2 regions of the Arthrobacter sp. KBS0702 genome follow, and region 2 is predicted to be linked to the other one. Evidence: riboswitches for the same ligand, from Rfam matches in the RefSeq annotation. Region 2 holds a riboswitch; the other holds the start of a gene.
What was found. Region 2 has a riboswitch for S-adenosylmethionine ahead of FFF93_RS15635 (DUF1737 domain-containing protein). Riboswitches for the same ligand answer to the same signal wherever they lie in the genome.
Positions count from the first base shown of each region.

Region 1: linked by a shared signal. The riboswitch ahead of FFF93_RS05250 (homoserine O-acetyltransferase) and the one ahead of FFF93_RS15635 (DUF1737 domain-containing protein) in region 2 are both predicted to bind S-adenosylmethionine.

Region 1 covers NZ_CP042172.1:1,155,784-1,161,332, forward strand. The annotation lists gene FFF93_RS05245 (bifunctional o-acetylhomoserine/o-acetylserine sulfhydrylase) at 1-1,300, shown strand, start outside; SAM riboswitch class IV at 1,483-1,598, shown strand; gene FFF93_RS05250 (homoserine O-acetyltransferase) at 1,610-2,746, shown strand; gene FFF93_RS05255 (MFS transporter) at 2,919-4,301, shown strand; gene FFF93_RS16910 (hypothetical protein) at 4,545-5,246, shown strand; gene FFF93_RS05265 (LysR family transcriptional regulator) at 5,292-5,549, opposite strand, start outside.
Region 2 covers NZ_CP042172.1:3,380,509-3,386,057, forward strand. The annotation lists gene dapA (4-hydroxy-tetrahydrodipicolinate synthase) at 1-327, shown strand, start outside; gene FFF93_RS15625 (heparan-alpha-glucosaminide N-acetyltransferase domain-containing protein) at 362-1,663, shown strand; gene FFF93_RS16990 (hypothetical protein) at 1,825-2,580, shown strand; SAM riboswitch class IV at 2,672-2,787, shown strand; gene FFF93_RS15635 (DUF1737 domain-containing protein) at 2,825-3,109, shown strand; gene FFF93_RS15640 (rhodanese-like domain-containing protein) at 3,106-3,522, shown strand; gene FFF93_RS15645 (O-succinylhomoserine sulfhydrylase) at 3,523-4,731, shown strand; gene FFF93_RS15650 (glutamate--cysteine ligase) at 4,728-5,549, opposite strand, start outside.

The DNA.
Region 1 (5,549 bases), 1.4 Mb from region 2:
CTTTGAAACCCGTCAGATCCACGCCGGCCAGCAGCCGGACTCCGCCACCGGCGCCCGGTCGCTGCCGATCTACCAGACGACGTCGTTCGTCTTCCCCAGCGCCGAAAGCGCCGCCAACCGGTTCGCGCTCGCCGAACTCGCCCCCATCTACACCCGGATCGGCAACCCCACCCAGGACGCGGTGGAGCAGCGGGTGGCGAGCCTCGAGGGCGGCCTCGGGGCCCTCCTGCTGAGCTCCGGCCAGGCCGCCGAGACCTTCGCGATCCTGAACATCGCCGAGGCCGGAGACCACGTCGTCGCCAGCCCCAGCCTGTACGGCGGCACCTACAACCTGCTGGCCCACACGCTGAAGAAGTTCGGCATCTCCGTGACGTTCGTGGAAGACCCGGACAACCTGCAGCAGTGGCGCGACGCCGTGCAGCCGAACACCAAACTCTTCTTCGGCGAGGTGGTCTCCAACCCCCGCCAGGACGTGCTGGATATCGAGGGCGTCGCGGACGTGGCGCACCGGGCCGGGGTGCCACTGATCGTGGACAACACCCTCTCCACCCCGTACCTGATCCGGCCGATCGAGTGGGGCGCCGACATCGTGGTCCACTCGGCCACCAAGTACCTGGGCGGCCACGGCGCCGCGATCGCCGGCGTGATTGTGGATTCCGGCAACTTCGACTTCGGCAAGGACCCGGAGCGCTTCCCCGGCTTCAACACCCCGGATCCCACCTACAACGGCCTGGTCTATGCCCGAGACCTCGGGGCGGACGGAGCGCTGGGGGCAAACCTGTCCTTCATCCTCAAAGCCCGGGTCCAGCTGCTGCGCGACCTCGGCTCCGCCGTCTCCCCGTTCAACGCCTTCCTCATCGCCCAGGGCATCGAGACGCTGAGCCTGCGGGTGGAGCGGCACGTCGCCAACGCCGTCAAGGTTGCCGAATGGCTGGAAGCCAGGGACGACGTCGAATCCGTTGCCTACGCTGGGCTGCCGTCCAGCCCGTGGTACGAGCGCGGCCGCAAGTACGGTCCGAAGGGGACCGGCGCCGTCGTTTCCTTCAACCTCGCCGGGGGAGCGGAGGCCGGCAAGCGCTTCGTCGACGCCCTCGAACTGCACTCGCACGTGGCGAACATCGGTGACGTGCGCTCGCTGGTGATCCACCCGGCGTCGACCACCCACAGCCAGCTCTCGCCGGAACAGCAGGCGGTGGCCGGCGTCAATCCCGGACTGGTGCGGCTGTCGGTGGGACTTGAACACATCGACGACATCATCGCCGACCTCGACGCCGGCTTCCGGGCGGCCAAGGACGCCTGAGGTCGCACGGCGCCGAATTTCCCCACCTTTGCGGGCACGACGGCGGGACGCACCGACATTTAGGGGCGACCCGCCGGACACGGCCTTCAAACGTGGGGAAACTGCGGTGAGTAAGGATGCGGCTGTCACACGGCCGTCACAATCTTCGCCATTGCGCCGCCGGGTTTCGTAGAATCGACGCAGGTCATGAGTGCCAGTGACAGCCCCGGCTTGCTGGCCGGCAACCCTCCTTCCGCGGCGGGGTGCCCCGGGTGAAGACCTGGCCTGCCGGTCAGCTGGCGGCGGGCAAGCGCGAGGTTAGGTCCACACATGACGATTGCCGTCTCCCGCACGGGAGTACCCGAAAACAAGTCCTCCACCGTCCCCGACGGGACGGTACAGTACCTGCCGATCGGTTCACTGGCGCTGGAATCCGGCGCCACCCTGCCGGAGGTCACCCTCGCCTACGAGACCTGGGGCACCCTCAACGCGGACGCCTCCAACGCCGTGCTGATCGAACACGCCCTCACGGGAGACACCCACGTCACCCGGGGCGCCGGCGAGGAGCCCGGGTGGTGGGAGCAACTGGCCGGACCGGGCGCTCCGGTGGACACGGACAGGTATTTCGTCGTCTCCATCAACATCCTCGGCGGCTGCTACGGCTCCACCGGCCCCTCGACGCCCGGCCCGGACGGCCGGCCCTGGGGCTCGCGCTTCCCGCTGGTGACCCTCCGGGACAGCACCGCCGCAGAAGCCCGTCTCGCCGATGCCCTGGGGATCGGGAGCTGGTACGCCGTGCTCGGCGGCTCCCTTGGCGGAGCGCGCGCCCTGGAATGGGCAGTCAGCTACCCGGACCGGGTCCGGCGCTGCGCCGTCATCTCCGTGGGTGCCAGCAGCACCGCGGAGCAGATCGCCTTCGCCCAGGCCCAGACGCTCGCCATCCGCCAGGACCCAAACTTCAAGGGCGGCGACTACTACGGCGGCCCGGAGCCGGACGCCGGTCTGGCCCTGGCCCGCCGGATCGCGCACATCACCTACCGCTCCGCCGCCGAGCTGGACGGCCGCTTCGGACGGAACGCGCAGGCGGCCGAGGCCCCGCTGGAAGCAGGGTCGCTGGCCGGACGGGGCCGCTACCAGGTGGAGAGCTACCTGGACCATCAGGGCAATAAACTGGTCCGCCGCTTCGATGCCAACAGCTACATCGCGATCACCGAGGCGCTGATGAGCCACGACGTCACCCGCGGCCGCGGCAGCCTTGAGCAGGCCGTTTCGCGGGCAACGGCGGAGTTTTTCGTCGCGGCCGTGGACTCGGACCGGCTGTACTTCCCCGCCCAGTCCCATGCACTCGCCGACGCCCTGCCGGGGGAGGTCCCGGTGCACGTCATCGAGGCCCCGATCGGCCACGACGGTTTCCTCACCGAAATCGGCCAGCTCAGCGAGCAACTCCGGGGCAACTTCTTCGCCTAGCCGCGACCGCGCTTTGTGCATTTTTGCAGACACGCTCTGCGCGATTAGTCGTTGAGCCTGCGCCGCGGGACGTCCATACTCGTGGAGAATGACGCCGTGTGTCCCAACTCACACACGCGTTGTCAACCTTAATGGTCCACAGGGTGTCGAAGGCGACACCGAAGGAGTTCTCATGAGCACGGAAAACGCCGCCGCAAGGCGCGCAGACGAGACCGACGTCAAGGCGTCCGGTCTTAAGAAGGTAGTGGCGGCCTCCATGGCCGGCACCGTGGTGGAATGGTACGAATTCTTCCTCTACGCTTCCGCCGCCACCCTGGTCTTCGGGAAGGCCTTCTTCCCCAATTCGCAGACCGAGCTTGACGGCATCCTCGCGGCGTTCCTCACCTACGCGGTGGGCTTCGTGGCCCGCCCGATCGGCGGCATCGTCTTCGGCCACTTCGGCGACAAGTTCGGCCGCAAGCAGCTGCTGCAGCTCAGCATCATCCTGGTTGGCGTCTCCACCTTCCTGATGGGCTGCCTCCCGACCTTCGCGCAGATCGGCTACTGGGCTCCGGCCCTCCTGGTCTTCCTGCGCTTCGCCCAGGGCTTCGCCGTCGGCGGTGAATGGGGCGGCGCCGTCCTGCTCGTCGCCGAGCACAGCCCCAGCAAGTCCCGCGGTTTCTGGGCCAGCTGGCCGCAGTCCGCAGTTCCGCTGGGCAACCTCTTCGCCACCGCCGTGCTGTTCATCCTCTCCTCGGTGCTGTCCTCCGCGGACTTCCTGGGCTGGGGCTGGCGCGTCGCCTTCTGGCTGTCCGCCGTGATCGTCCTGATCGGCTACTACATCCGCACCAAGGTCAGCGACGCCCCGATCTTCCTTGAGGCGCGCAAGGAAGTCGAGGCGGGCCACAAGGGTTACGGCGTCGCCGAGGTCTTCCGCCGCTACCCCCGCGGCGTCTTCACTGCCATGGGCCTGCGCTTCGCGGAGAACATCCTGTACTACCTCGTAGTCACCTTCTCGATCACCTACCTGAAGACCGTGGTCCACGCCGACACCGCCAAGATCCTGCTCCTGCTGCTCGTGGCGCACGCTATCCACTTCGCCGTGGTTCCGGTGGTCGGCCGTCTCTCGGACCGGTTCGGCCGCAAGCCCGTCTACATGGCCGGCGCCGTCCTGGGTGCCACCTGGGGCTTCTTCGCCTTCCCGATGATGGACACCGGAAACGACTTCATCATCCTGGCTTCGGTCATCATCGGCCTGCTGTTCCACGCCCTGATGTACGCCGGACAGCCGGCCATCATGGCCGAGATGTTCCCGACTCGGATGCGCTACTCCGGCGTCTCCCTCGGCTACCAGGTGACCTCGATCGTGGCCGGTTCGCTGGCGCCGATCATCGCCGTTGCGCTGCTGGGCCAGTACAAGTCCTCCGTTCCGGTGGCCATCTACCTGCTGATCGCCTGCGCCATCACGGCCGTCGCCGTGTTCTTCCTCAAGGAAACCCGCGGCATCTCGCTCCACGACGTCGACGCCGCCGACGCCCAGGGCACTGCCGACCTCCTTGCCGCAAGCAAGCGCTAACCGGCAGGCAGTCGCACAACCCTGAAACAGGCAGCCCCCGTCCCCGCAGTGCGGGGACGGGGGCTGCTGTCGTGGTGCCTGCCGGCGCGTCTCATTTCTGGGCCGATATTCAGCTTCTCCCCAGCGTCGGCTTCTAGAGTGGAACCACACTTTGGGCCGGGCAGGCCGACCCGGTCACTAAATTCCAGCGGAAGGGACCAGGTAGCAATGCCGACAACTCCATCATTGAAGACTCGTCTAGGTGTGGGAGCAGCAGCGGTTCTGGCCGCTGGCGCCATGGCCGCCGTGGGCGTCGCCGCCGCCTCTGCATCCCCCTCTTCCCCCTCCCCGGCGGCGACCTCGACGGCGGCCCCGCCTGCCGGAGCCAAGACAGGCGCTCATGCAGGTGTGCGCTGGCTCGGGGTTTTCCTGCAGCTCAAGGCGGACAGTCCGCAGGCAGTCGGGGACCGGGCCGCGAAGGCAGCGGCAGCCTTGGTGAACCACCCGAAGCTTTTCGCCAAACTCCCGCCGGCGCTGCAGACCGACGTGAAGGCGCTCAAGGATGCCGCTCCGGCTGAACGCGTGCAGGATGCCTACAAGATCAAGACCACGGCCCTGTCAGGCGGCTACGGCGTTGAGGTCCAGAAGCGCGCCGAGCAGCTGGTGAAGACCGCGACCGAGGCCGCCGGTCTGCGCCAGGAACTGCGGACGGTCTTCACCTCGGCCAACCCGGGGGCAGGGCTGCAGAAGATCGCTGACCAAGTCATCAGCCACCCGAAGCTGTTCGCCAAGCTTCCGGCCAACCTGCAGGCAGACCTGAAGGCCCTCAAGGGGGCTGCGCCGGCCGATCTGGACACCCAGGCCAACAAGATCAAGGAGACCGCGCTGGACGGCGGATACGGCGCCCGGATCCAGAAAGCTGCCCAAGCCCTCGGGAAGAAGGCCGCGGCCGCGCCGGCTGCCTGACGACATCAACCGGGCTGGACGCAGCCGCTCTGAGCAGCGCCCGGCTCAGCCGGCCAGCACGTCCTGGCGTTCGGCGATCTCGGTCCGGACGGCAGCCAGCACGGCCTGCACCGGGGCCGAACGCAGCGACTCCGCCCTGGCCGCCGCCCAGATGGGCAGCTGCCGCTGGAAGTCGTCCGGCAGGACCGGCACGAACCCCGGCTTCCCAACAACCAGGAAGTTGGGCAGCAGGCCGATCCCCGCTGCGCGCCGGACGGCCTCAAGCTGGGCGAAGATACTCGTGGCCTGGAAACTGGAGCGCGG
Region 2 (5,549 bases):
GCGCTGAACCTGCCGTTGCTCTCCATCGGTGCGGTGGGTTTCGTTTCCGTCGTGGGCCACGTCGTCGGAAACCGGCTGCGCGACCTCCTCGACAGCTACCAGCAGGGACGGGTCGCGGAGGCACGTGACATCCACCGTGAGCTGCTCCCGATCTACCGGGGAATGTTCCGGGCTCCCGCCGCCGCATCAGTCAAAGCCGCATTGACCAGCCAGGGACTTCCCGGCGGACCGGTCCGGCTCCCCCTGGTCGGCCTCACGGAGGAGGAGACCCAGCTCCTGGTTCAGGATCTGGCATCAGTGCGGGTTCCTTCCTCACAGCCGGCATGAACGGCATCGACAAAATCGTGTGCAAAGGACGGCCATGACATCCACTAAGAAGCAGCGCCTCATCGGCGTCGACGTCGCCCGGGGCCTGGCCCTGATTGGCATGATGGCAATCCACATCCTGCCGGAGGCCGACGACAACTTCGAACCGACGCTGTCCTGGACCCTATTTGCCGGCAGATCCGCGGGTCTGTTCGCGCTGCTTGCCGGAGTGTCGCTGACCTTCACCTCAGGCGGCAGGACGCCGCTCAAGGGCAGGCCACTCACGGCAGCGAAGTGGGCCCTGGCAGTGCGCGCCCTCATCATCATGTCCATCGGCCTGCTCATCGCCCTGCTCAACCCGCCGGCAGCCATCATCCTGGCCTATTACGGGATGCTGTTCCTGATGGCGATTCCGCTGCTGGGATTTGGCCCCCGCGTTCTCGCGGCCGCCGCCCTCGGCTTTGCCGTGCTGGGGCCGATCTTCATGCAAGCGGTACGCGGCTCGCTGCCGACCCTGGACGGATATGATCCATCCTTCGCGACCCTGGTCACCGACCCTGCAGCGACGATCTCGGACTTGTTCGTGGGGGGCTCCTATCCAGCCATCCCCTGGATGGCCTACATCTGTGCAGGCCTCGCCCTTGGCAGGCTCGACCTCCGGTCCCACGCACTCCAAGTCAGAATGGCCGTCGGCGGCCTCGGACTCGCGACGGGCTCGTGGCTGCTGTCCGAACTCCTCCTGGGCCCCTTCGGCGGCAGGACCCACCTGCTCGAATCAACCCCGTGGATGGGCGCCAAGGGAATTCGCGACGTGCAGATCTGGGGTCCCGACAGTTGGGCCCCCGATCCGACCCTTCCCACAACGTCAGGGTGGTGGCTGACGATCCTCTCGCCGTATTCTTCGACACCACTGGAACTTCTCAACACCATCGGCATCGCGGTGATGGTGCTGGGTGCCGTGCTGCTCGTCGCCAGCAAGGCAGCAACGGCCTTCATGCCGCTCGCCACCATGGGCGGCATGACACTGACGCTGTATTCCGCGCACCTCGTTGCCCTGTCCACCGGCTTCCTCCTGGACCGTCCCGGGGTAGCCATGGCCATGCACACGTTCGCCGCAGCGCTCTTCGCCGTCATTTGGAGGAACGTGACCGCCGGAAAGCAAGGCCCCTTGGAGGGTCTAGTGTCCCGCGCCTCCAACCGGGCGCGCCAGCGGGTGCTCGGGAGCGGGGTTCCGGCAGCCAAGCCGGGGAACCCCGCCGCGGACTCCCTCCCCGGACCCGCCCCTGAGCCAAAACACAACGCGCGGGAGGGAGCCGTCACGTCTGCCGGCACCGACCGCCCGGGAGGTGCGCAATAGCCACGCTGAGCCGTCTCCTGGCCGTTCTCTTTGCCGTCCCAGCAGTGCTGGGACTCGCTGCGGCCCCGGTCTCAGCCGCGCCGTCTGCGGGAGCGGTATCCAATCCGTGCGAGCGCTTGAACGCAGGTGAAGTGCTGTTCCCCAGTCACGGAGCGCATCGGGTGACGTTCGCCACCGCGAAAGCCTATGGCGATATCGAGGTCCTCATTACGGGGTGCGTCAGCACCAGCGACGGGTATGTCCAGGAGTGGCAAAACACCGGATTCGCGGGCAGATCCGGTTTCGCCCCGCCGGGCAAGATGTGGCAGGACACGCTCTACTCGCCGCAGGGGTCATTCTCCTTCACCGAGGCGCTCGGCCGGGCCAACCCGGGAACGGCATTGAAGTACCACACGCTCAATCGCAAGTCGCGGTGGGGCGGGGAGCCCGGGCCGAACTACAACCAGTACTTCGAAGGTGAGGATGGCGGCGCTGACGAGGACCTGTGGTTCTATATGCGGGAGGGGGACTACGAGCAGGCGGCCGTCATCAACTGGAACCGCGAACCCGACATGCCCACCGTTCAGGGCGCCTCCTTCGCCATCTTCCTGCATGCCGGCAATTCGCCTACTCTGGGGTGCATCTCCACCGACCTCCCCACCGTGACCCGCCTCCTCGAGAGTGCCACGCCGGGCGACCGGATCATTATGGGAGTGGAACCTGCGGTGTTCAGCCGAAGCACGAAAACCACCGCAACCCCGCACCCAACGGCCGCGGCGAAGGCCACCGCCGCCCCGCTGCCCACGGGTGCCACCAAGACCCCCGCAAGCCCCCCGGCGGCTGTCCCGCTGCCGGCCAAGATTCTTGCCGCCGGACTCGGCGCGGCCGCAGTCCTGACCGGCGCCGCCGTTCTTGTCCGCCGGCGCAAACGCCTCTGAGCTGCACCGCCCCCGCGGGAACCGCGTCCGGTTACTTAACATGACGACGGCGGCTCTGCGGGCCGGCGTCGCAGGTGTTACGTTTTTTGTGAGTAATGAGACCCGGCGCCAAGCCCTGACTGGCCGGTCGGCAACCCTCCCTTTCGCGGCGGGGTGCCTCAGGTGAATACTCGGCATATCGACCCATTCGAGCTGCAAACGTGAAAGAAGGAGAGCCGTCGTGCCTGACGCGTCCGCCCCCGCTGTGCCCGCCACAGCCCCGTCCCCCGCTTCCCCCGGCGCCGACGTGAAGCTGGCCTACCGCCTGTTCACCGGCCCCGATGACCACGCCTTCTGCGAGCGCGTGTCCGCCGCGCTGGCCGAAGGCTACGTCCTGCACGGCAGCCCCTCGGCCACGTTCAACGGCAGCACCGTGATCGTTGCGCAGGCCCTCGTGCTGCCGGCCGCGATCGCCAGCGCTGACGCCGCCGTCGCCAACGCGGTGGATGAGCTCGACGCCGTCGAGTTCGAGGGCGAAGGCCACGCGTGAGCTACGCCGGAGACCTGACCCCGCAGGAGGCCTGGGTCCGGCTTGAAGCCGGCGCCGTCCTGGTCGACGTCCGCACCGAGGGCGAATGGGCCCACATCGGTGTTCCAAATACGGCGGATGCCGGCGGCCTGCGGGATCCGCTGTTCATCCAGTGGACGTTTGCCGGCGGAGCCCCAAATCCGCAGTTCGTGGAGCAGCTGCGCCGGCAGGTACCCGCAGTCGACGGCGCCGAACTCATCTTCCTGTGCCGCTCCGGCGCGCGTTCCGCGGCGGCCGCGGGCGCCGCCGCCGCGGCGGGCTTCACCGCCTACAACGTCCTCGAGGGCTTTGAGGGCGAACCGGACCCATCCGGCGCCCGCACCGTCAACGGCTGGAAGAACCGCGGCCTCCCCAGCAACCCCGGAAAGCACTAAGTGGGCTTCAATCCCGACGCCCAGGGCTGGAGCCCGGACACCCAGGCCGTCCGCGGCGGCCTCGACCGCACCGGGTTCCAGGAGACCACCGAGCCGATCTTCCTGAACTCCGGCTTCGTCTACGAATCCGCCGCCGCGGCCGAGCGTGCCTTCACGGGCGAGGATGAGCGCTTCGTCTACTCCCGCTACGGCAACCCCTCCGTGGCCACCTTCCAGGAACGGCTCCGTCTGCTGGAAGGCACCGAGGCGTGCTTCGCCACCGCCTCGGGCATGTCCGCGGTGTTCACCGCACTCGGGGCGTTGCTCGCCGCCGGGGACCGTGTTGTCGCGGCCCGCTCCCTGTTCGGCTCGTGCTTCGTGATCCTGAACGAAATCCTGCCGCGCTGGGGCGTGCAGACGGTCTTCGTGGACGGTCCGGACCTGGACCAGTGGCGCGCCGCCCTGTCGGAACCCACGACGGCGGTCTTCTTCGAATCCCCGTCGAACCCGATGCAGGAAATCGTTGACATCGCCGCCGTGAGCGAGCTGGCGCACGCCGCCGGCGCGACGGTCGTCGTCGACAATGTTTTCGCCACTCCCCTGCTGCAGCGCTGCGGGGAGCTCGGCGCGGACGTGGTCGTCTACTCCGGCACCAAACACATCGACGGCCAGGGCCGTGTGCTCGGCGGGGCGATCCTGGGCTCCAAGGAGTTCATCGACGGCCCGGTCAAGCAGCTCATGCGCCACACCGGTCCGGCGCTGTCGGCCTTCAACGCCTGGGTGCTGACCAAGGGGCTGGAGACCATGGGCTTGCGGGTGAACCACTCCTCTGCCTCCGCACTGCGGCTGGCCGGATGGCTGCAGGAGCAGCCCGCCGTCAGCTGGGTGAAGTACCCGCTGCTGCCGTCCCACCCGCAGTACGAGCTGGCCGCACGGCAGATGAAGGCCGGCGGCACCGTGCTGACCTTCGAGCTGTCCCCGTCCCCGGGACGGACGGCGAAGGAAGCCGCCTTCGCCCTGTTGGACGCCCTCCGGATCATCGACATCTCAAACAACCTTGGCGATTCAAAGTCCCTCATCACGCATCCGGCCACCACGACGCACCGCGCCATGGGTCCGGAGGGACGGGCGGCGATCGGGCTGAGCGACGGTGTGGTGCGGCTGTCGGTGGGCCTGGAAGAGGTGGAGGACCTGATCCGGGACCTCGGTTACGCGCTCAAGCAGGTCTAGCTCCGGCGGACCCGGGAGAGCACGGGGGCCGGTTCCGCCGCCCCCTCCGTCTCCTCGGTTTCCGCGCCGCGCGTCGTGACGCGCACGGCATGGGCGACGACGGCGGCCAGTCCGGCGTCGTCGACGGGAGTGTCCAGCCCCGGAGCGCAGAGAGCCTGGCGCTGTTGCTGCGAGCCCGTGCCGTCCGCCAGTATTCGGTTGACTCCGTGGCGCACCAGGTCCAGCTCCCCCTGCTCAGCCAGCACGGGGGCCAGGAAGTCCACGAGAGCATGCACCACCTCGGCCGCGGGAGCGGGGGTGAAGGTTCCGAAGTCCAGCAGCTGCCCGCGCAGTCCGCAGTTGCTGGCCTGCCAAGCTGCCATCCGCAGCAGCAAGGTCGGCACCGGTGCAGGGTCGACGCCGTCGTCCCATTCCCGGGCGGCTGTCTCGACAAGCGCCCGCACCAGGACGGCGATCAGCGCCGCGTCGTCCGCCCGCAGGCAGACATCGGCGACCCGGACCTCCACGGTGGGATGATGCCGGCACAGCCGCGCATCGAAGTAGACCATCCCCTCATCCATCAGGACCCCGGTCTCCACCAGCCGGCTCACAACCCGGCGGTAGACCGGCAGGTTGCCGAAGATCATTGTGGGCCCGGACCCCGGCCAGCGGTTCCACGCCTGGGTGCGGTAGCTTTCGAACCCGGTCTCCGTGCCGTTCCAGTAGGGGGAGTTGGCGCTGAGGGCGATCAGCACCGCGAGCTTGTCCCGGATCCGGTCCAGCACCGCGACCGCTTCCTCCGGCGACTCCACGAAGGTGTGGACGTGAAACCCGCAGGT